Regions from separate parts of the Psychrobacillus sp. FSL H8-0483 genome, predicted to be linked through region 3. Evidence: a T-box and tRNA genes for the amino acid it is inferred to sense, from the RefSeq annotation. Region 3 holds a T-box; the other regions hold tRNA genes.

What was found. The T-box of region 3 lies ahead of thrS (threonine--tRNA ligase). A T-box ahead of a tRNA ligase gene usually reads a tRNA of that ligase, here a tRNA-Thr.
Region 1: it encodes a tRNA-Thr, which carries the amino acid that the T-box ahead of thrS (threonine--tRNA ligase) is inferred to sense. The anticodon was not compared.
Region 2: it encodes a tRNA-Thr, which carries the amino acid that the T-box ahead of thrS (threonine--tRNA ligase) is inferred to sense. The anticodon was not compared.

The regions. Positions count from the first base shown of each region.
Region 1 is NZ_CP152052.1:3,005,647-3,013,745, reverse strand. It holds rRNA gene MHB48_RS14525 (23S ribosomal RNA) at 1-2,472, shown strand, start outside; rRNA gene rrf (5S ribosomal RNA) at 2,595-2,710, shown strand; tRNA gene MHB48_RS14515 (tRNA-Val) at 2,757-2,832, shown strand; tRNA gene MHB48_RS14510 (tRNA-Thr) at 2,846-2,921, shown strand; tRNA gene MHB48_RS14505 (tRNA-Lys) at 2,930-3,002, shown strand; tRNA gene MHB48_RS14500 (tRNA-Leu) at 3,026-3,110, shown strand; tRNA gene MHB48_RS14495 (tRNA-Gly) at 3,128-3,202, shown strand; tRNA gene MHB48_RS14490 (tRNA-Leu) at 3,218-3,306, shown strand; tRNA gene MHB48_RS14485 (tRNA-Arg) at 3,327-3,403, shown strand; tRNA gene MHB48_RS14480 (tRNA-Pro) at 3,411-3,487, shown strand; tRNA gene MHB48_RS14475 (tRNA-Ala) at 3,503-3,578, shown strand; tRNA gene MHB48_RS14470 (tRNA-Met) at 3,607-3,680, shown strand; tRNA gene MHB48_RS14465 (tRNA-Ile) at 3,687-3,763, shown strand; tRNA gene MHB48_RS14460 (tRNA-Ser) at 3,777-3,869, shown strand; tRNA gene MHB48_RS14455 (tRNA-Met) at 3,925-4,001, shown strand; tRNA gene MHB48_RS14450 (tRNA-Asp) at 4,005-4,080, shown strand; tRNA gene MHB48_RS14445 (tRNA-Phe) at 4,103-4,178, shown strand; tRNA gene MHB48_RS14440 (tRNA-Gly) at 4,186-4,259, shown strand; tRNA gene MHB48_RS14435 (tRNA-Ile) at 4,266-4,342, shown strand; tRNA gene MHB48_RS14430 (tRNA-Asn) at 4,347-4,421, shown strand; tRNA gene MHB48_RS14425 (tRNA-Ser) at 4,425-4,515, shown strand; tRNA gene MHB48_RS14420 (tRNA-Glu) at 4,522-4,593, shown strand; tRNA gene MHB48_RS14415 (tRNA-Ser) at 4,713-4,805, shown strand; tRNA gene MHB48_RS14410 (tRNA-Met) at 5,005-5,081, shown strand; tRNA gene MHB48_RS14405 (tRNA-Asp) at 5,085-5,160, shown strand; tRNA gene MHB48_RS14400 (tRNA-Phe) at 5,183-5,258, shown strand; tRNA gene MHB48_RS14395 (tRNA-Gly) at 5,266-5,336, shown strand; tRNA gene MHB48_RS14390 (tRNA-Ser) at 5,417-5,507, shown strand; tRNA gene MHB48_RS14385 (tRNA-Glu) at 5,515-5,586, shown strand; gene MHB48_RS14380 (1,4-dihydroxy-2-naphthoate polyprenyltransferase) at 6,132-7,043, opposite strand; gene MHB48_RS14375 (isochorismate synthase) at 7,197-8,099, shown strand, end outside.
Region 2 is NZ_CP152052.1:3,345,006-3,352,068, forward strand. It holds gene MHB48_RS16240 (VOC family protein) at 1-313, shown strand, start outside; gene MHB48_RS16245 (DUF6254 family protein) at 469-627, opposite strand; gene MHB48_RS16250 (hypothetical protein) at 621-776, opposite strand; gene MHB48_RS16255 (hypothetical protein) at 1,267-2,553, shown strand; gene MHB48_RS16260 (hypothetical protein) at 2,637-2,876, opposite strand; tRNA gene MHB48_RS16265 (tRNA-Leu) at 3,010-3,092, opposite strand; tRNA gene MHB48_RS16270 (tRNA-Cys) at 3,120-3,193, opposite strand; tRNA gene MHB48_RS16275 (tRNA-Gly) at 3,202-3,276, opposite strand; tRNA gene MHB48_RS16280 (tRNA-Gln) at 3,284-3,355, opposite strand; tRNA gene MHB48_RS16285 (tRNA-His) at 3,357-3,432, opposite strand; tRNA gene MHB48_RS16290 (tRNA-His) at 3,467-3,542, opposite strand; tRNA gene MHB48_RS16295 (tRNA-Trp) at 3,567-3,640, opposite strand; tRNA gene MHB48_RS16300 (tRNA-Tyr) at 3,652-3,735, opposite strand; tRNA gene MHB48_RS16305 (tRNA-Thr) at 3,745-3,820, opposite strand; tRNA gene MHB48_RS16310 (tRNA-Phe) at 3,828-3,903, opposite strand; tRNA gene MHB48_RS16315 (tRNA-Asp) at 3,925-4,000, opposite strand; tRNA gene MHB48_RS16320 (tRNA-Met) at 4,004-4,080, opposite strand; tRNA gene MHB48_RS16325 (tRNA-Val) at 4,110-4,185, opposite strand; tRNA gene MHB48_RS16330 (tRNA-Glu) at 4,218-4,292, opposite strand; tRNA gene MHB48_RS16335 (tRNA-Ser) at 4,316-4,407, opposite strand; tRNA gene MHB48_RS16340 (tRNA-Asn) at 4,413-4,487, opposite strand; rRNA gene rrf (5S ribosomal RNA) at 4,498-4,613, opposite strand; rRNA gene MHB48_RS16350 (23S ribosomal RNA) at 4,739-7,063, opposite strand, start outside.
Region 3 is NZ_CP152052.1:3,857,820-3,865,918, forward strand. It holds gene MHB48_RS18880 (VanZ family protein) at 1-218, shown strand, start outside; gene MHB48_RS18885 (GNAT family N-acetyltransferase) at 341-847, opposite strand; gene MHB48_RS18890 (aminoglycoside adenylyltransferase domain-containing protein) at 851-1,657, opposite strand; gene MHB48_RS18895 (DegV family protein) at 1,826-2,674, shown strand; gene MHB48_RS18900 (GNAT family protein) at 2,703-3,461, opposite strand; gene thrS (threonine--tRNA ligase) at 3,548-4,750, opposite strand; T-box leader at 4,932-5,157, opposite strand; T-box leader at 5,201-5,430, opposite strand; T-box leader at 5,474-5,701, opposite strand; gene MHB48_RS18910 (2TM domain-containing protein) at 5,939-6,481, shown strand; gene MHB48_RS18915 (DNA-binding protein) at 6,588-6,791, opposite strand; gene fabI (enoyl-ACP reductase FabI) at 6,815-7,594, opposite strand.

The DNA of each region.
Region 1 (8,099 bases), 850 kb from region 3:
ACCATCTCCCAAGGCTAAATACTACCTAGTGACCGATAGTGAACCAGTACCGTGAGGGAAAGGTGAAAAGCACCCCGGAAGGGGAGTGAAATAGATCCTGAAACCGTGTGCCTACAAGTAGTTAGAGCCCGTTAATGGGTGATAGCGTGCCTTTTGTAGAATGAACCGGCGAGTTACGATTACATGCAAGGTTAAGTTGAGAAGACGGAGCCGCAGCGAAAGCGAGTCTGAATAGGGCGAATGAGTATGTGGTCGTAGACCCGAAACCAGGTGATCTACCCATGTCCAGGATGAAGGTAAGGTAACACTTACTGGAGGTCCGAACCCACGCACGTTGAAAAGTGCGGGGATGAGGTGTGGGTAGCGGAGAAATTCCAATCGAACCTGGAGATAGCTGGTTCTCTCCGAAATAGCTTTAGGGCTAGCCTCAAACGTTAAGAATCTTGGAGGTAGAGCACTGTTTGGACTAGGGGCCCATCCCGGGTTACCGAATTCAGACAAACTCCGAATGCCAATGATTTATGTTTGGGAGTCAGACTGCGAGTGATAAGATCCGTAGTCAAGAGGGAAACAGCCCAGACCACCAGCTAAGGTCCCAAAGTATTTGTTAAGTGGAAAAGGATGTGGCGTTGCTTAGACAACCAGGATGTTGGCTTAGAAGCAGCCATCATTTAAAGAGTGCGTAATAGCTCACTGGTCGAGTGACGCTGCGCCGAAAATGTATCGGGGCTAAACAAATCACCGAAGCTGTGGATTGATACCTTTGGTATCAGTGGTAGGAGAGCGTTCTAAGGGCGTTGAAGTCAGACCGGAAGGACTGGTGGAGCGCTTAGAAGTGAGAATGCCGGTATGAGTAGCGAAAGACGGGTGAGAATCCCGTCCACCGTATGACTAAGGTTTCCTGAGGAAGGCTCGTCCGCTCAGGGTTAGTCGGGACCTAAGTCGAGGCCGATAGGCGTAGACGATGGACAACAGGTTGATATTCCTGTACCACCAAACCACCGTTTGAGTAATGGGGGGACGCAGAAGGATAGGGTAAGCGTGCTGTTGGTTATGCACGTCCAAGCAGTAAGGTGTGAATGTAGGAAAATCCGCATTCTATAACATTGAGCTGTGATGGCGAGGACTTAGTCCGAAGTTCCTGATTTCACACTGCCAAGAAAAGCCTCTAGCGAGGTGATAGGTGCCCGTACCGCAAACCGACACAGGTAGTCGAGGAGAGAATCCTAAGGTGAGCGAGAGAACTCTCGTTAAGGAACTCGGCAAAATGACCCCGTAACTTCGGGAGAAGGGGTGCTCTTTTGGGTGAATAGCCTAGAAGAGCCGCAGTGAATAGGCCCAGGCGACTGTTTAGCAAAAACACAGGTCTCTGCAAAACCGTAAGGTGAAGTATAGGGGCTGACGCCTGCCCGGTGCTGGAAGGTTAAGAGGAGTGCTTAGCGCAAGCGAAGGTGCGAATTGAAGCCCCAGTAAACGGCGGCCGTAACTATAACGGTCCTAAGGTAGCGAAATTCCTTGTCGGGTAAGTTCCGACCCGCACGAAAGGCGTAACGATCTGGGCACTGTCTCAACGAGAGACTCGGTGAAATTATAGTACCTGTGAAGATGCAGGTTACCCGCGACAGGACGGAAAGACCCCGTGGAGCTTTACTATAGCTTGATATTGAATTTTGGTGCAACTTGTACAGGATAGGCAGGAGCCTTAGAGCCCGGAGCGCCAGCTTCGGAGGAGGCGTCGGTGGGATACTGCCCTGGTTGTATTGAAATTCTAACCCATACCCGTAACCCGGGTAGGAGACAGTGTCAGGCGGGTAGTTTGACTGGGGCGGTCGCCTCCTAAAGTGTAACGGAGGCGCCCAAAGGTTCCCTCAGAATGGTTGGAAATCATTCGAAGAGTGTAAAGGCAGAAGGGAGCTTGACTGCGAGACCTACAAGTCGAGCAGGGTCGAAAGACGGGCTTAGTGATCCGGTGGTTCCGCATGGAAGGGCCATCGCTCAACGGATAAAAGCTACCCCGGGGATAACAGGCTTATCTCCCCCAAGAGTCCACATCGACGGGGAGGTTTGGCACCTCGATGTCGGCTCATCGCATCCTGGGGCTGTAGTCGGTCCCAAGGGTTGGGCTGTTCGCCCATTAAAGCGGTACGCGAGCTGGGTTCAGAACGTCGTGAGACAGTTCGGTCCCTATCCGTCGTGGGCGTAGGAAATTTGAGAGGAGCTGTCCTTAGTACGAGAGGACCGGGATGGACACACCGCTGGTGTACCAGTTGTTCTGCCAAGAGCATCGCTGGGTAGCTATGTGTGGACGGGATAAGTGCTGAAAGCATCTAAGCACGAAGCCCCCCTCAAGATGAGATTTCCCATTACGCAAGTAAGTAAGATCCCTCAAAGACGATGAGGTAGATAGGTTCGGGGTGGAAGCGTGGCGACACGTGCAGCTGACGAATACTAATCGATCGAGGACTTAACCAAAATAGAATTTACAGAATTCAATGTCTTTTATCCAGTTTTGAAAGAATAATTTTTTTAAAAAAACACTTGTAATTTTCTACACAGTTGTTATAATAAAACTTGTCTTTCATTAATTATTCAAGTCTAGTGATGATGGCGAAGAGGTCACACCCGTTCCCATACCGAACACGGAAGTTAAGCTCTTCAGCGCCAATGGTAGTTGGGGGTTTCCCCCTGCAAGAGTAGGACGTCGCTGGGCTTGCGATAAGTACATAATAGTAACTTGTTATGAATTATATTACCCAGGAGGATTAGCTCAGCTGGGAGAGCATCTGCCTTACAAGCAGAGGGTCGGCGGTTCGAGCCCGTCATCCTCCACCATATATTTACTCCTGCCGGAGTAGCTCAACTGGTAGAGCAACTGACTTGTAATCAGTAGGTTGAGGGTTCAAGTCCTTTCTCCGGCACCATTTTTTTCGAGCCATTAGCTCAGTTGGTAGAGCATCTGACTTTTAATCAGAGGGTCGTAGGTTCGAATCCTACATGGCTCATCACTTTTAAGTGAATTATGTATGCGGGTGTGGCGGAACTGGCAGACGCACTAGACTTAGGATCTAGCGCCGCAAGGCGTGGGGGTTCGACTCCCTTCACCCGCACCATTTAATTTAATAACCGAGCGGAAGTAGTTCAGTGGTAGAACACCACCTTGCCAAGGTGGGGGTCGCGAGTTCGAACCTCGTCTTCCGCTCCAAAGATTCATTTAAGTGCCGGGGTGGCGGAACTGGCAGACGCACAGGACTTAAAATCCTGCGGTAGGTGACTACCGTACCGGTTCGATTCCGGTCCTCGGCACCATTTTTTAAAAAAGAATTTAAGCGCCCGTAGCTCAATTGGATAGAGCGTCTGACTACGGATCAGAAGGTTGTGGGTTCGACTCCTGCCGGGCGCGCCATATATATCGGGAAGTAGCTCAGCTTGGTAGAGCACTTGGTTTGGGACCAAGGGGTCGCAGGTTCGAATCCTGTCTTCCCGACCAGTTATTATTACATTTGGGGCCTTAGCTCAGCTGGGAGAGCGCCTGCCTTGCACGCAGGAGGTCAGCGGTTCGATCCCGCTAGGCTCCACCAAATAATATTAAATTATAAAAAATATCATGGCGGCGTAGCTCAGCTGGCTAGAGCATTCGGTTCATACCCGAAAGGTCGTGGGTTCGACTCCCTCTGCCGCCATCTTAAGGACCTTTAGCTCAGTTGGTTAGAGCAGACGGCTCATAACCGTCCGGTCGCAGGTTCGAGTCCTGCAAGGTCCACCAACACAATAATTACGGAGGAATACCCAAGTCTGGCTGAAGGGATCGGTCTTGAAAACCGACAGGCGGGTCATACCGCGCGGGGGTTCGAATCCCTCTTCCTCCTCCATTTTAACTTGTTGTTAGTGGGATTAAGAAAAAGATTGTCTTAATAATAATATTGTCGCGGGGTGGAGCAGTTCGGTAGCTCGTCGGGCTCATAACCCGAAGGTCACAGGTTCAAATCCTGTCCCCGCAACCAAATGGTCCCGTGGTGTAGCGGTTAACATGCCTGCCTGTCACGCAGGAGATCGCCGGTTCGATCCCGGTCGGGACCGCCATTTTTTTAAAAAATACATATGTGGCTCAGTAGCTCAGTCGGTAGAGCAAAGGACTGAAAATCCTTGTGTCGGCGGTTCGATTCCGTCCTGAGCCACCATAGTAATGCGGGTGTAGTTTAGTGGTAAAACCTCAGCCTTCCAAGCTGATGATGAGAGTTCGATTCTCTTCACCCGCTCCAAATAATGGGCCTATAGCTCAGCTGGTTAGAGCGCACGCCTGATAAGCGTGAGGTCGATGGTTCGAGTCCATTTAGGCCCACCATTATTCCGAAGTAGCTCAGTGGTAGAGCAATCGACTGTTAATCGATTGGTCGTAGGTTCGAGTCCTACCTTCGGAGCCATATGGGGAAGTACTCAAGTGGCTGAAGAGGCGCCCCTGCTAAGGGTGTAGGTCGGGCAACCGGCGCGAGGGTTCAAATCCCTCCTTCTCCGCCATATGTTGGCCCCTTGGTCAAGCGGTTAAGACACCGCCCTTTCACGGCGGTAACACGGGTTCGAATCCCGTAGGGGTCATATTTTTAAGTGGAAAGTAATCACTTGCTTGATTACTTTTTTACTTCCAAATAGCTAGTATGGCTAATGGATTTTATTTATAGATTTAGGTCATACAGCTATTATAAACACAATAATACGGAGGAATACCCAAGTCTGGCTGAAGGGATCGGTCTTGAAAACCGACAGGCGGGTCATACCGCGCGGGGGTTCGAATCCCTCTTCCTCCTCCATTTACAACTTATTGTTTGTTGATGAAACACTTAAAAAATAGTTTAGTATATTCATTTTGAAATAACACTAAATATTATTGTCGCGGGTGGAGCAAATCGTCAAACGAAGATGACGATTAACACCGATGCAGGCAAAGCCGAAGCAGGTGTCCAACTTTCTTCGAGCGTAGTAAAACTTAAACTGCAAGTATAATATTGTCGCGGGGTGGAGCAGTTCGGTAGCTCGTCGGGCTCATAACCCGAAGGTCACAGGTTCAAATCCTGTCCCCGCAACCAAATGGTCCCGTGGTGTAGCGGTTAACATGCCTGCCTGTCACGCAGGAGATCGCCGGTTCGATCCCGGTCGGGACCGCCATTTTTTAAAAAAATACATATGTGGCTCAGTAGCTCAGTCGGTAGAGCAAAGGACTGAAAATCCTTGTGTCGGCGGTTCGATTCCGTCCTGAGCCACCATAATAATGCGGGTGTAGTTTAGTGGTAAAACCTCAGCCTTCCAAGCTGATGATGAGAGTTCGATTCTCTTCACCCGCTTAAATTAATTGGTCTATGCACAGTTAGTTAGAGTGCACGCTTCATAAGTGTGAGGCCAAGGATTCCATTTCGAATCATATGGGGAAGTACTCAAGTGGCTGAAGAGGCGCCCCTGCTAAGGGTGTAGGTCGGGTAACCGGCGCGAGGGTTCAAATCCCTCCTTCTCCGCCATATATTTGGCCCCTTGGTCAAGCGGTTAAGACACCGCCCTTTCACGGCGGTAACACGGGTTCGAATCCCGTAGGGGTCATCATTTTAAAGAAAAAGATAATCATTCATTTGATTATCTTTTTTTTTGTAGAAAAGTATGGATGTTTATTTACTATCTTTCTTCAGTAGTTGATTTCTTTTTAACTTACTCTACTTGGAAAAACTTTTTTTGTGGAGGAAAGAAAGATATGAAATAACAGCACGAACTCTATTAATTCACCATTTAAGAAGGAAATTTAATAATTATTCCACCAGTAAATGTCTTAATGAATGCACTGATTAACAAGGCGATTGCAGTACCAGCCTTGAAATGATGTATTCGTGATAATAAATGGAGCAAGTGAGGTCAGTAGAAAGCGTGCTAGCCCTATTAAATACGAAAACCTTCCCTAAGCTTAAAATGACTATAACCCGAAGTAGATTTGTCTTACATATAAATTGTCGCTGTTAAACTACATTGTTGTTATTTGGTTGAATTCGCATGCTTTACGGCCGTATCGACAAGCCTTCTCGACTGCGCGGATTCTACCGCAAAATAAAAATGCTAGGAAGGTATATACCTTCCTAGCATTTTTAGTGTTCTTCTTAGATGAAGTACCCTATAAGTAAGCCTATTCCAAGTAAGAAAACAAAAATAGTATTTGTGAGGGCAGTATCTTTCATTGCAAGCCCGACCTCTAGAGGGTTTTCTTTTTCTTTAAATAGTTTTATTGCATGCATTGGTTTTTTTATACTTAACAGTACGAGTAAAGCAAATGGAGTAACAACTTGCATCAAGACTAAACCTACAATCCAAAGGTAGGAAATGATAAAGAAGGAAGCCAAAACCTTAATGGCATTTTTTCTTCCGACAAGAATTGCCATAGTTTTTCTGCCACCTTCCTTATCTTCCACTAAATCTCGAATATTGTTAGAAAGCATGATAGCTGCTACAAGCAATGCACTTGGTATGGAGATTAAAATGGCTGAGTAAGGGATTGTACCAACTTGAATGAATGTTGATATAAGAACAATTAACATTCCCATGACTACACCACTAAATAGCTCCCCAAACGGAGTATATGCTATCGGGTATGGTCCACCTGTATATAAATATCCTATTAGCATACTAACCGCTCCTACAACTAGTAACATCCAGGAAGACTCGTAGCAAATATAGATACCTAGTAATGCTGCAACTCCGTATAGTAATAATGCTAATTGCATGACTGTTTTCGGTTTAACGCCGTTTCGAACGATTGCACCGCCAATACCGACCGACTCTTCACTGTCTAGACCGCGAGCAAAGTCGTAGTATTCATTAAACATATTTGTAGCAGCCTGGATAAGCAAACAAGCAAATAACATAGCTAAAAATAATAGCCAGTTAATATTGGTGTCGTAAAGAGCAATCATTGTTCCTAAAAATACGGGAGCAAATGAAGCCGTTAATGTATGAGGTCTTGTTAATTTCCACCAAATCCGCCAACCCTTATCGGCTTGAAGTTCATGTGACATAGGTTTTTTCTCTCCTTTAAAAGAATCAACCTCAATTTTAGCACATATTTGTTGCTAAATGTGTGCCGAAAAGTGTAGAAAGAGGTATGATTAAAGGTAGAGTATTTTAATAGATAAATTAATCAGCAAGTTATATTTACGGAGGTCATATTTATGCCGAAAACCACCGGTCAAATGAAAACAACATTACGTTTTTATACAGAAACAATAGAAGTATCTAGATTGTCCGCACATGCATTTTTTGAGGCGGGGGACGAATCTTATAAAGGAAAACGTTTTTTCTGGCAAAATAAAGAGAAGACTTTTACTTTAGTTGGATTAGGACATGCTCATATTTTCTCGAATGAATTAGAAGATACACGATATAGTGACATTGCAACTAAATGGAAAAAGATATGTCAAACCTCGTTAAAAGAGAAAGTGGATGTATCGCCAATCCTTTTTGGGGGCTTTTCCTTTGATCCAAAAAATAAGATTGCTTCTGAATGGGATACATTTCCTTCTAGTTTTTTTGTTGTATCAACATTTCAGCTGGTGATCAAAAATGAACAAGCTTATGTAAGTATTCATTATATTACAGATGAAGAAGAGAGTTCAGAAGCATTTGAACGATTACGTATGGAACGTGATGCCTTAATACACACTGCACAAGTAAAAGAACTTAAGGTCCATGCAAAACCTAGTTTAATCGGAAGAGAAGATCGATTGAAAGATGAATATTTGCAAGCGGTGGAAGAAGTTACGAGTCAAATTCGAAACAATGTAGTAAATAAAGTAGTAATTGGCCGATCGTTAAAGCTGACGTTCGATGATACATTTGCTTCCTCAACAGCTATTTATAATGCATCAATGGAGCAACCAGAAAGTTATTTATTTGGGTTAGAAAAAGATGATAAAATCTTTTTTGGTGCAACACCAGAGCGATTAGTAAAAGTAGAAAATGGACATGTTCAATCAGCAGGTCTTGCTGGTTCTGTTAGACGCGGAAAAAATTCCATGGAAGATAAAGAACTTGGGGATACTCTACTTTCCGATCGTAAAAACTTAGGGGAACAT
Region 2 (7,063 bases), 510 kb from region 3:
ATTTTATGAAAAACTTGGATTTCAATCCCTTGGAGGCGATATTTCTCAAAATTGGCTTATCATGAAGAATGAAGATACCATAATTGGTTTATTCCAAGGAATGTTTGAGAAAAATATTCTAACCTTTAATCCCGGATGGAATAGCAATGCCGAAAATCTTGAATCTTTTACTGACATTCGCGAACTCCAAAAACAGCTTAAACAAAAAGGAATAAAAATGCTGACCGAAGCAGATGAAACAACCGAAGGACCTGCACATTTTACAATAGTAGATCCAGATGGTAATCAAATTCTTCTAGATCAACATAGATAAATGAAGAGAATATCATCTAGATATTAAAAAATTTATTATATCCAAAAGGGTGCCTGTCTCAACTGAGAAGTAACAGGCCCCTTTTGATTTCAAGAATATTTTCAATACTTCGAGAGACTAACAATTGGGGGTAAATTAACTAGGCTTTGAAGTAATTACTTACCACCCAATGGGACGAAATTCAAGCTGGCTAGTGGCTGCCCCAATAGGAGCAGAAACTCAATAACCTCTTCTTTTCCTACTTCTTCAGCAAGTTGCTTTAATGATTTTATCTTACCATGCGGATTTTGTACTTGCTTACAGAATCTTAAAATTTATCTCTGAATTCTTTCGCTTTTTCCTTATGTGCTTGATTAGCCTTTGCACTACCAAATTCTGTTGAAAACTCGGAGTCCTGTTTACTAGAATTAAATCCCTTTTTGTTCTTTTGCTGCGGATCATTTTTCTTTGTTCTTTTTGCCATAAAAATATCCCTCCTTCTTGTATTTTATTATGAGGAGAGAAAATGATAATATTCATGTACTAAAACAATATATGTTTCTCAGAAATTATTGAACAACTGTGGCATTAATTCCAATAAAGGGTATGTCGAAACCATCCACTAAAATAGAAGCCATCTGACCACAAGCTGATCACATTATCAATTCAGAAAGATTGATTATCAATCAAGAGGACCGATATGTAGATATTCCACTTCTCGAACAAACTGCTGATTAAGAAACGCTCAAATAAAAGAGCATCCTGCAGTCGGAACAAAACAAAAATATCTAAATCAGTTTAGAACTTTATAAACTCAATTAGCTGGTATGAAAATTGATAAGAAAGCCGACGAAGAAGATCCATTACTTGAAATATTAAAAGGTTAATAATCATAATATGATTTAACGTGACTGGTGATAAAACTAATCACGTTTTTTTATATTACTAATTATCATACAGGGGGAATTTTCACATTGGCTAATCTTAATACTGTGTCAGAAGTAACTACTTTATTCGAAACTTATTTTCCATCAGGCCTCAAATACAACTCAGCATTAACACAAATCACAGGTCCTCGCGCATTACCACTTGGAGAAACAAACGCAATGCGACTTGGAGAACAGTTGCAATTCTTAGGCGCTTTTCACAACAAAGTTCCAGATACTAATACTGCACGTCAAGGCCGTATTAAAACAGAGATCGAAACATTAATAAGTATCCTTCAATCAGAGGGTTACATGACTGGCGATAATTTGCCGAATAGTAATTTTTTAAATGAGTCTTTCTTAATTATGGGTCTTGCCATTATTAAAAGTGGTACAGCTTACGCGAAGTTGAGCTCGACGAACCAAACTCACGTGAACAATGGTTTAACTGCTTTGGTATCGAAAGCAAAATCGATTCTTGCTGATTATTATCTTCCAGGTGGCTTGTGGGGTAACCGAGTTCCAACAACTTATTCAGAATACCAAACTGGTAATTCAATTAAAGTTCCTCTAATGAGTCTTAATGGTACAGCTATCTTAATTGGTGCTTTAGGTATGTACGAAAACTTAGTAGCTAAATCTTCTGCTTCATCTACCCATCTGATTAACTATTCAAATGCTCTTTTAGGATTCGAAAACAAAATTAATAACGGTGGTTACTTTGTAATTGGTGGAGGTCTAACTGCACCTCGACGGTTATTCGGTTCAACTGGTTATAACTCAGTAGTAGGCCAATCTTTACTTTTAGCTTACCGTGGATTATCGCTGAAAAAATTTACTGTAACTCCAGTATCTACTAATAAGTATCAAGCAGCAGGTGAACGTATTGCTTCATACTACGAAAACTTGATTGATACTAAGAATATTCGATTAGACGAATTCCACAATTCTAAAGGCGATCCAGTAACTCAATCGATTCTTGATGGCGCTCTCGCTGTTGTTGATACAGCAAACTTTACACCAGACCCGAAACCTGCTTCTGAGCAAGCTCGATATGATGAAGCTATTGGTTTAATGGGTCCAGCACATAGACAATCATCAGTATATCTTTACTCATTAGCATGGGGTGCGCCTCAATCATTCTTTGCAAAACTTGACAAACACATTGTTAAAACTGGTGAAGCTAATCCTAGTTTACCAGGGGTTTCAGCAATGCGTGCAGCCATGAATGCTCCTGGTCCTACTAATTCTCACGATGCGGCTTCAGGTCGTGTGTTAACAGGTTTTGCTGCGTTTATGATGCGTGGTATTGAGATCGTTACTGATGGTCATTAATCTGGCCATAACTTCAAAAAATCAATTGACTCGTGATTATTTATTTCACGGTGCAAGTTATACAAAAGTTGAAAGAGTTTTTTCTAACTTAAATCTTCTCCTTTGATACGAGAAGAATAATCTTGAAGTTGCTTATCCATCCTAATTTCTCCTTGAGTGCTCTTTGTAGCTGCAATCTTCTCCTTGTAGTACCTCAATGTCTCAGTTCTTAAATTTCTTATCAAGCAATCTCTCTCAAACTTCTGAAAAGCTTCTTCATCAGAAATTTTTAATTTATTCATACTCAACTCTTTTGTTGATAAGCTCTTACTTCTTCTAGACATCCTATTTCCCCTATGTACGGGATTCAAAGCACGGGATTTTAGCTTATTTCAGTCCTCTTATTTAGACAACAAAAAAGACCTCTAACAAGTAGTTAGAAGTCTTGATATATATGACTTTAAGTCATAATTTTTATACCGGTGGTCGGGGTCGAACCGACACATCCAGAGGATACGGGATTTTGAGTCCCGCGCGTCTGCCAATTCCGCCACACCGGCAAAAATACTAGGCAGTTATTTAAAAATTGGAGGCGGCAACCGGATTTGAACCGGTGATAAAGGTGTTGCAGACCTGTGCCTTACCACTTGGCTATGCCGCCATATAAATTGGAGCGGAAGACGAGGTTCGAACTCGCGACCCCCACCTTGGCAAGGTGGTGTTCTACCACTGAACTACTTCCGCAAATAAACTGGGGTACCTGGATTCGAACCAGGGCATGACGGAATCAAAATCCGTTGCCTTACCGCTTGGCTATACCCCAATGGGGCGACTGATGGGAATTGAACCCACGAATGCCGGAATCACAATCCGGTGCGTTAACCACTTCGCCACAACCGCCACAAATAAAAAAAGAGTTAACAAATTAGGAATATGGGGCGACTGATGGGAATTGAACCCACGAATGTCGGAATCACAATCCGATGCGTTAACCACTTCGCCACAACCGCCATTATTCAAGTTAACTTTATAGTTGGCAGGGGCAGTAGGAATCGAACCCACATCAAAGGTTTTGGAGACCTCTATTCTACCGTTAAACTATGCCCCTAAAATAAAAACTGGTGGAGGGGGACGGATTCGAACCGCCGAACCCTAAGGAGCGGATTTACAGTCCGCCGCGTTTAGCCACTTCGCTACCCCTCCACTAAACAGTGGTGCCGAAAAGAGGACTTGAACCCCCAACCTACTGATTACAAGTCAGTTGCTCTACCAATTGAGCTATTTCGGCGTATATATGGTGGCTCAGGACGGAATCGAACCGCCGACACAAGGATTTTCAGTCCTTTGCTCTACCGACTGAGCTACTGAGCCACATATGTATTTTTTTAAAAATGGCGGTCCCGACCGGGATCGAACCGGCGATCTCCTGCGTGACAGGCAGGCATGTTAACCGCTACACCACGGGACCATTTGGTTGCGGGGACAGGATTTGAACCTGTGACCTTCGGGTTATGAGCCCGACGAGCTACCGAACTGCTCCACCCCGCGATAATAATATAATGAACTTTTTAAAATAATGGTGGAGGATGACGGGCTCGAACCGCCGACCCTCTGCTTGTAAGGCAGATGCTCTCCCAGCTGAGCTAATCCTCCAAAATGCTGGTTTTATTCTTTTGAAAAATAAATGGTGACCCCTACGGGATTCGAACCCGTGTTACCGCCGTGAAAGGGCGGTGTCTTAACCGCTTGACCAAGGGGCCATTATATAGTAATGAAAGTTATCTGGCGGAGAGCAAGGGATTTGAACCCTTGAGACAGTGTTACCCGCCTACACGATTTCCAATCGTGCTCCTTCGGCCACTCGGACAGCTCTCCAAAAATGGCTCCGAAGGTAGGACTCGAACCTACGACCAATCGATTAACAGTCGATTGCTCTACCACTGAGCTACTTCGGAATGTTGTTATGCCCAGCGACGTCCTACTCTTGCAGGGGGAAACCCCCAACTACCATCGGCGATGAAGAGCTTAACTTCCGTGTTCGGTATGGGAACGGGTGTGACCTCTTCTCCATCATCACTAGACATATTAACTTGAAAGACAAGATTTATTATATCATAACTATAACTTTATTGCAATAGTTTTTTTAAAAAATCTTTTTTATTCTTTCAAAACTGGATAAAAGACATTGAATTATTCAAATTCTATTTTGGTTAAGTCCTCGATCGATTAGTATTCGTCAGCTGCACGTGTCACCACGCTTCCACCCCGAACCTATCTACCTCATCGTCTTTGAGGGATCTTACTTACTTGCGTAATGGGAAATCTCATCTTGAGGGGGGCTTCGTGCTTAGATGCTTTCAGCACTTATCCCGTCCACACATAGCTACCCAGCGATGCTCTTGGCAGAACAACTGGTACACCAGCGGTGTGTCCATCCCGGTCCTCTCGTACTAAGGACAGCTCCTCTCAAATTTCCTACGCCCACGACGGATAGGGACCGAACTGTCTCACGACGTTCTGAACCCAGCTCGCGTACCGCTTTAATGGGCGAACAGCCCAACCCTTGGGACCGACTACAGCCCCAGGATGCGATGAGCCGACATCGAGGTGCCAAACCTCCCCGTCGATGTGGACTCTTGGGGGAGATAAGCCTGTTATCCCCGGGGTAGCTTTTATCCGTTGAGCGATGGCCCTTCCATGCGGAACCACCGGATCACTAAGCCCGTCTTTCGACCCTGCTCGACTTGTAGGTCTCGCAGTCAAGCTCCCTTCTGCCTTTACACTCTTCGAATGATTTCCAACCATTCTGAGGGAACCTTTGGGCGCCTCCGTTACACTTTAGGAGGCGACCGCCCCAGTCAAACTACCCGCCTGACACTGTCTCCTACCCGGGTTACGGGTATGGGTTAGAATTTCAATACAACCAGGGCAGTATCCCACCGACGCCTCCTCCGAAGCTGGCGCTCCGGGCTCTAAGGCTCCTGCCTATCCTGTACAAGTTGCACCAAAATTCAATATCAAGCTATAGTAAAGCTCCACGGGGTCTTTCCGTCCTGTCGCGGGTAACCTGCATCTTCACAGGTACTATAATTTCACCGAGTCTCTCGTTGAGACAGTGCCCAGATCGTTACGCCTTTCGTGCGGGTCGGAACTTACCCGACAAGGAATTTCGCTACCTTAGGACCGTTATAGTTACGGCCGCCGTTTACTGGGGCTTCAATTCGCACCTTCGCTTGCGCTAAGCACTCCTCTTAACCTTCCAGCACCGGGCAGGCGTCAGCCCCTATACTTCACCTTACGGTTTTGCAGAGACCTGTGTTTTTGCTAAACAGTCGCCTGGGCCTATTCACTGCGGCTCTTCTAGGCTATTCACCCAAAAGAGCACCCCTTCTCCCGAAGTTACGGGGTCATTTTGCCGAGTTCCTTAACGAGAGTTCTCTCGCTCACCTTAGGATTCTCTCCTCGACTACCTGTGTCGGTTTGCGGTACGGGCACCTATCACCTCGCTAGAGGCTTTTCTTGGCAGTGTGAAATCAGGAACTTCGGACTAAGTCCTCGCCATCACAGCTCAATGTTATAGAATGCGGATTTTCCTACATTCACACCTTACTGCTTGGACGTGCATAACCAACAGCACGCTTACCCTATCCTTCTGCGTCCCCCCATTACTCAAACGGTGGTTTGGTGGTACAGGAATATCAACCTGTTGTCCATCGTCTACGCCTATCGGCCTCGACTTAGGTCCCGACTAACCCTGAGCGGACGAGCCTTCCTCAGGAAACCTTAGTCATACGGTGGACGGGATTCTCACCCGTCTTTCGCTACTCATACCGGCATTCTCACTTCTAAGCGCTCCACCAGTCCTTCCGGTCTGACTTCAACGCCCTTAGAACGCTCTCCTACCACTGATACCAAAGGTATCAATCCACAGCTTCGGTGATTTGTTTAGCCCCGATACATTTTCGGCGCAGCGTCACTCGACCAGTGAGCTATTACGCACTCTTTAAATGATGGCTGCTTCTAAGCCAACATCCTGGTTGTCTAAGCAACGCCACATCCTTTTCCACTTAACAAATACTTTGGGACCTTAGCTGGTGGTCTGGGCTGTTTCCCTCTTGACTACGGATCTTATCACTCGCAGTCTGACTCCCAAACATAAATCATTGGCATTCGGAGTTTGTCTGAATTCGGTAACCCGGGATGGGCCCCTAGTCCAAACAGTGCTCTACCTCCAAGATTCTTAACGTTTGAGGCTAGCCCTAAAGCTATTTCGGAGAGAACCAGCTATCTCCAGGTTCGATTGGAATTTCTCCGCTACCCACACCTCATCCCCGCACTTTTCAACGTGCGTGGGTTCGGACCTCCAGTAAGTGTTACCTTACCTTCATCCTGGACATGGGTAGATCACCTGGTTTCGGGTCTACGACCACATACTCATTCGCCCTATTCAGACTCGCTTTCGCTGCGGCTCCGTCTTCTCAACTTAACCTTGCATGTAATCGTAACTCGCCGGTTCATTCTACAAAAGGCA
Region 3 (8,099 bases):
CTATTTACGCCGCATTACCAAAATTCAAATTTAGGGTACTGACTGCAACTATCATTACAATGCTATTTGCCATTGCTGATGAGTTCCACCAATCGTTAACAAGTGGTCGAACAGCGACTGCTCAAGATGTTATGCTCGATACAGCTGGGGCGATAACAGCACTTTTGCTACTGACATGTATACAATGGATAAAACAAAGAAAATCCGCTAAGGGATAAACCTTTAGTGGATTTTCTAAACTAATGAAACATCTTTATTACGTGAGAATTTATTGAATAGTGAACGAATAGGTGAATGATAAATGGCATATTTATCGTTAACCCTAGTTAAGTAAGTACACCTAATTCAAAAACAATACCATATGGTCTTCATCGTAGTATGTATCTGCCACTTTTAAAGCTTTTTCTTCTACGCCAAAAACTTTAAATCCTAACTGTGTATAAAGATTCTTTGCTGCTTCATTGCTAGATACTACGGACAAATTAAGTTTCTCCATACCTTCTAGCCTTTTAGCTTGATGAATTGCTTCTTTAAGGACAGCTTTCCCAACGCCTTTACCCCGAACTTGAGGACTCACGTACATCGCTAGAATGTTTGCTCGATGTTTCATTTTTAAGCTACTCTCTTGTGACAGTGTAACCATCCCAACTAGTTTGTCTTGATCAAATGCTCCAATTGTATAGTTTCCTTCCGTTTGAAGATTATTTGCAACTCGTTCAATTGGATTGTTTCTTTGAACTGCTTCCTCGTAGCTTGTACCAAATGCTTCTGGACTTTGCTGTAAAGCCTCTAATCTTAATTCCCAATAAGCACTAGCATCGTGCGGAGTTAATAATTTTATTTTCATATCTTACTCCTCCATAAAATAGTTTTCATTACATACCTGATGTGCATATAAAACAAAATCTCGACATTCTTCTGCTCTCCTTACATCGCTCTCATAGAAGGACTTTGAACTTATTTCCGTTCGGATTCGATTCCCTTCTTTTAACAAGGGGTGCCATCTTTCCGGTAGCATTTTTAAGCATTCTACTACTGCTCCGTCTTTCGACAAAATCTGTTGTTGTTCAAGTGAGCAAATGATTCTACAAATTGTAGTAGTTGTGAATTCGATCATCTCATCGGATAAAAAGTTACTTACATCTTTTGTATGATTGAACCAATAACGATTGATATTATAGTTCAACGTTTTCAAGACGTCTTCCCATTTAGTAGGGATATCCAATTCACCAATCGGTGTCCCTTGCAAAGTAATTCCACGCTGTTTTAATACCCACCAAGTAATATGATTAACATCCCAATGCCCTATACTTAGATTTCCTTCTGCACAATATGGATACGGTGAAAGCTCCTCATTGGTTTTCCCTAAAGAGTCAACTTGAACATATACCCCATCCATTCGACACCCATAATTAGATTTACACATTTGGGAATGAATCCCCTTCATGATCTCCAATTCTTGATCATTAACAGGCCTCTTCAGTAAAACAATAAAATCGATATCACTTTTCTCTTCGTTAAAAGCCCCTAAAGCAATGGACCCGTAAATATAAACACCTTCTATTAATCTATCAGATAAGTTTACATTTAATGCTTGTAAATACGTTTGCATAAAACGATTAACACTAACCGGTAATGAGTTTTTCAGATTACTCAACTCCTAACTAATTTTCATCTTCCACTAGATATGTTCAAATTATGTCACAGTATTCGAAACATCGACTAAACATGACAACTAACACTATTGCTTATGTAATGGGTAGTGTACATTAGCGCTTATAGATGACCTATTTACGTTAAAACAAATGAAGGAGATTTTTTAACTATGAATAAGAAAATTGCTTGGATTACTGATACCGCTGCCTTATTAGATGAGTCTTTTATTCAGAAACATAACATACATGTTTTACCATTAAATATCGTGTTTGCTGAAGGCGCTTTCAGAGAAACTGTTGATATGACACACGATGAGTTTTATGACAAATTACGAGTTGCAAAAGATCATCCAAAAACCTCTCAGCCTACTATAGGAGAGATGGTCGTGCTTTACGAAGACCTAAAAGCAAATGGCTATGATTGTGCGGTAGCCATCCATGTATCTAGCGATTTATCTGGTACATATCATAGTTCGCAAACCGCTTCTCAAATGGCTAATTTCAAAGTCTATTCCATTGATTCGAAAATCGGCTCGTTCCCGATGGTCAAAATGATTGAAGTAGGAAAAGAACTTATCGAAAAGGGTCATAACGTAGAAGATGTGGTTGAGCATATAAATAAAATGACAGAGAACTCTGAGTTATCCTTCATTCCATCAAGCCTAAACCAATTGCATAAAAGTGGTCGCGTATCGGGTACGAAAGCATTCTTAAGTAACTTATTAAACATCAAAGTCGTTATCTCTTTTGATAACGGAAAAGTAGTTATGAAAGAAAAGGTCCGTGCTGATAAAAAAGCAAAGAAATATGTGACTGATTTACTTCGCGACGACATGAAAAAGGCTGATATTCCAGAGGTCGCAGTCATTAATTGCAATAACACAAAAGACGCTGAAAGCTGGAGAGATGAGCTATTGCAAGAATTTCCAAAGCTAAAAGTTCTAGTCATCCCACTTAGCGCTTGCGTAGGGGTACACGCTGGTGAGGGTACAACTGGCCTAAGCTGGGTGAGATACTAGCCAAATATTTATTAAGAAGAGTACAGGTTTAAACGTACTCTTCTTTTAATATAGAGCAGACTGCTGCATCACAGTAACGGCCTTTCTCAAAGGATGATTCCCTCAAATTACCTTCATATATAAATCCAGCTTTTTCGAGCGTCATTTTAGAGGCTGTGTTTTGAGGGTCATAAAAAGCTTCAATTCGATACAGCCCCATCATTTCAAATCCATATGGTAGTACAACCTTTAATACTTCCGACATGACCCCTTTCTGCCAATATTCAGGTGTCACTTCAAACCCTATTTCTGCTTTAGAATGCTCTTTTTCCCAGTTGTGAAAACCACAGCTGCCGATTATTTTATTATCACTTTTTGTCGCAATTCCCCATCGAATACCTTCCTGTTCAGCAAAGCGTTTTTGCCAGTTTTCAATTAATCGAGTCGCTTCACTAATATCCTTAAATGTATCCAAATCATAATACTTTGTTACTTCGTCATGTGAAAAATATTGAAACACTTCATTCGCATCGCTTACTTCTATGCGGCGCAGTAGAAAACGCTCTGTTTCTAAGTGTGGAAATTTTTTTAGTAAGGTAGCATTCTTCTTTTCATATACAAATAGTACGATAGATTGAGCAATTGCAAAAACTCCTATCACTATATTTATTATGATGGACACCCACACATGAGTAGCAACTTTTCCATTCCCAATTGGTCCCACTCTCGGTTGATACATGTCATATATCGCCCAACTATTTCCTGCTATCACAGCAACCCCTATAAATAAAAGGAACCACTTTCTCACAAAATCCCCCCCCATTAGTTTGATTCGTTAAGGATGGTGAAAAATCCTTTTCAAAATCATAAATTAGAGGGCGATCCTTTATTTGATTAAACCCTTTTTTCAACTTTTAAATGCTCAATTAATTCACTCATGTTCATTTCCCCAATACTACCTCCTTTATGTTTTCTCACAGAGACCACATCCTTTTCCATTTCTTGATCTCCCACAATCAGCATATACGGATGCTTTTGGAGTGAGCCTTCTCGAATTTTCAAGCCGATTTTCTCCACTCGATTATCGATTTCTACTCGATATCCATCTTGTTCCAGCTTGCGTTTTACTTCTTCTGCATACGAAACATGCGCATCTGCGATTGGTAAAATTTTCAGTTGAACAGGCGCTAACCAAAGAGGGAAACTCCCTTGGAAATGCTCTAACAGAATAGCTATGAAACGTTCGATAGATCCATAAATCGCTCGGTGAATCATTATTGGTTTTTTCAATTGATTGTCCTCATCAATATATTGACAGTTAAACTTTTCAGGCATTTGGAAATCTAGTTGCACTGTGCCACATTGCCAGCTGCGTCCAAGTGAATCTAAAATATGAAAATCGATTTTCGGTCCGTAGAATGCCCCGTCTCCTTCATTTACTTGATAATCTAGCTGTTTTTTCTTTAATACTGATTCAAGCGCTTGCTCTGCTAGATCCCAGACTTCGACCGAACCCATGAAATCTGCTGGTCGAGTGGAAAGCTCTATTTTGTAACTAAAACCAAATTCTGAATAAAATTCATCTACTAAATCGAGCACTTTATCTATTTCACTTTCGATTTGATCTTCCCTCACGAAAAGATGCGCATCATCCTGTGTAAATGCACGAACTCTTAAAAGGCCATTTAACGATCCAGATAACTCATGACGGTGAACTAAGCCAAGCTCTGCATAACGAACAGGCAACTCTCTATAACTTCTTCTTTTACTGTTGAAAATGAGTACTGCACCTGGGCAATTCATTGGTTTAATCGCATATTTTTGTTCATCCACATTGGAGAAATACATATTTTCATGGTAATGATCCCAGTGTCCTGACTTCTCCCAAAGCTCTTGCTTCATCATGATTGGAGTTTTAATTTCTTGGTATCCTGCTCTTTGATGCTTTATTCTCCATAGATTTTCAAGCTCGTTTCGTAACACCATACCCTTTGGCAAATAAAATGGCATTCCCGGTGCTTCCTCCATCGACATAAATAACTCTAATTGTTGACCCAACTTTTGATGACTTACTCTTTCTTCTGCTTTTGCTGACATTTTAATTCCTCCTATTTTTGAAAATCAAATTCGCCTTGGCGTATTTGTGCCTAGATTTTTATCGAGCTTGCTCGATAAATTCCACTAAAAAATCTGTGGCATCCGCCGGAGGCATCAATTTCATTCAGCGGGTCTTGCCTTCCTCGCTGAATGAAATTAAAAAAGACCACACCCATCCCGGTAAAGGGACGAGTGTGGTCGTGGTTCCACCCTAATTTTGCAACACAAAAATGCATTGCGCTCATAAAAGATAACGGTTTTCCCGATTATGGATAATCACAGTTTTGCTTTCCCCATAATAGCTCCAAGGTGGTAAATCATCTTTTTTTCTTCAGGGCTCTCAGCATTTCACCCTGTTCTCTGATAAGAAAATATTAGATAATTCATGTCCTGTTCTTCGCTTATTTACTTTATTTATTTTTAAATACAAAAAGACCACACCCATCCCAGTAAAGGGACGAGTGTGGTCGTGGTTCCACCCTAATTTTGCAACACAAAAAATCGTGCTGCTCTCATAAAAAGATAACGGGTTCTCCCGATTATGGATAATCACAGTTTTGCTTTCCCCATAATAGCTCCCAGGTGGTAAATCATCTATTTCTCTTCAGGGCTCTCAGCATTTCACCCTGTTCTCTGATAAGAAAATATTAGATAATTCATGTCCTGTTCTTCGCTTACTTACTTTATTTATTTTTAAATACAAAAAGACCACACCTATCCCGGTAAAGGGACGAGTGTGGTCGTGGTTCCACCCTAATTTTGCAATACAAAAAATCGTACTGCTCTCATAAAAAGATAACGGTTCTCCCGATTATGGTTAATCACAGTTTCGCTTTCCCCATAATAGCTCCAAGGTGGTAAATCATTCTTTTTTCTTCAGGGCTCTCAGCCATTCACCCTGTTCTCTGATAAGAAATAAATAATGAATCGTGTCCTTTTCTTCGCTTTCAATGCTTTATAAATATTTTTTCTATTATATTCAATAGCTTACGAATAGTCAACTCTTTTTTGCGGGTAACGTGAACAGCCCGATCTTTCCAAACAAATACGATTGTCTTTCTCAATACAACTGCATCGCTTCCAAACTATCGTTTTTATTTCATTATTCTTACTTTTATGAGAGACATTCCATTTTCTAATAGATTATACTTATAGTAATAAATCTTCTACACATAAAGAGGTGCTGTATTGAATTTTATTGCTTGGACGATTATTGCTTGTGAAGTTGGATTTTGGGTCGTTATATTGCTTGGTCTTATTTCTAGATATATTTTTAAACGGGAAAAACTAGGAATTTTCTTTCTTGCCCTTACACCAGTTATTGATTTAGTTTTACTCGCTATTACAGCAATCGATTTATATAATGGAGCAATTGCTACTCTAGCGCATGCAATAGCAGCCGTTTATCTGGGTGTATCCATTGCCTTTGGGAAAAGTATGATTCAATGGGCGGATGAAAAATTTCTGTATTATGTCCAAAAACAAGGATCCAAACCAGTTCGTAAAACAGGAATGGAACATGCTCGTCATACAAAGAAAGGATTTATGCAACATCTCCTTGCCTTTATCATTGGGGGGGTCCTTCTTCTCGCATTAATCTTCTTTATCGATGACTCTTCTCGTTCGGAAGTGTTATGGAATACACTTAGAGTTTGGGGAATAATTCTTGGTATAGACTTTGTTATTACTATCTCTTATTTTATATGGCCTCGACCTGTTAAAACTAAATAATAATCCTCTATAACTAAAAACATGGATAAAGCACTGAGCGTTCCGGAATAGGATGTGCTAATAAAAGAAAACCGGATGAAGATTCACCCTCTTCATCCGGTTTTCTTTATTTTGTAGAAGCGAAAGACAACCCTTTTTCTGCAAGGGCAATTTGAAGTCGATTCATACCATTTTTCCCAATACCATGAAGCTCCATAATCTCAGCTTGCGTAAATTTTGCTAATTGTTCGAAGTTCTCAATACCTACTCCCGCAAGTGCTCGTTGACCTGGTTTCGCAAGTATTTTTTGAAATTCGCTTTGATTTGTCATTGCACTATCTCCTCTTTTGGAGATTATCCCATAATATTATACCCAGAATCTACGTAAACTATTTCTCCCGTTACGCCTCTGGATAGATTACTTAGCAATGCAACTGTCATGTCCCCTACTTCTTCTTGTGTAACATTTCGTTTCAGTGGGGCTGTTTCTTCAATTTTGTGCAGAATTGTATTGAATGAAGAAATTCCTTTTGCAGCAAGTGTTCGAACAGCGCCAGCTGAAATGGCATTTACTCGAACATTATTTTTCCCTAAATCTAACGCTAAGTATTTAACAGAAGCCTCTAAGGATGCTTTGGCAATACCCATTACGTTATATCCTTCTAACACACGCTCTGCTCCTAAATACGTCATCGTAACGATAGAGCCGCCTTCTGTCATGAAAGGTGCTGCTTCACGAGATGCAGCAATAAGTGAATAGGCACTTGTATCTTGTGCAAATGCATAACCATCTCTAGTAGTTTGAATGAAGTCGTTCTTTAAATCTTCCGCATTTGCAAAAGCAACTGAATGGACAACTCCGTGAATCACGCCTACTTCTTTGCCAATCGTTTCGAATGAAGCTTTAATACTATCATCGCTGTTTACATCACACTCTACTACTAATTTTGCTTCATAATTATTATCTACTAATAACTTTTCAATCTTCCCTAACGAACGTTCTTTTCGATAAGTGAAAATTACATTTGCTCCTACTTCAAATAGAGACTTCGCAACTCCCCAAGCAAGACTACGCTCATTCGCAACTCCCATTACTACAATATTTTTATCTTTTAGTTTAATTAAATCTTTCATATGAACCTCCAATTATTATTCGAATATACCGTACCTATTATTAGTACCAGTTACTAATTTTATCATAACATATTTACTTCTTTTTGTACTAACCTCCCTCGTATTTTTGTTATGATTTTTTAAGTGAATGATGTATTATTATGTCAATTAATAGGGTAGATGCAGAGGATGAGAGGTGGATAAAATGAAGCTGTTAATTGTTGAAGATGAGAAACGATTAGCAGAAAGTTGCAAATTCATTTTTAGCAGAAGAAAGTTTCACTGTAATGGCCGATGAAGTTTACAAGTTAATTCATCCGTATGTAGAGAAGGATCCAACTGCTTTTTATACAATAGATGAATTCGAAAAAGACGTTTACGGCGATAGTGTAATTATCTGGTCAGATCGGCAATCAGGATGGTCTAGGGTTTGGTGGAATAGAAACGATCAGTACTCAGTCTTCAGGGTATTCGAAATCGATGATTATTACATCAGCAGTAGTATCATATTATTAATGCTACTCAC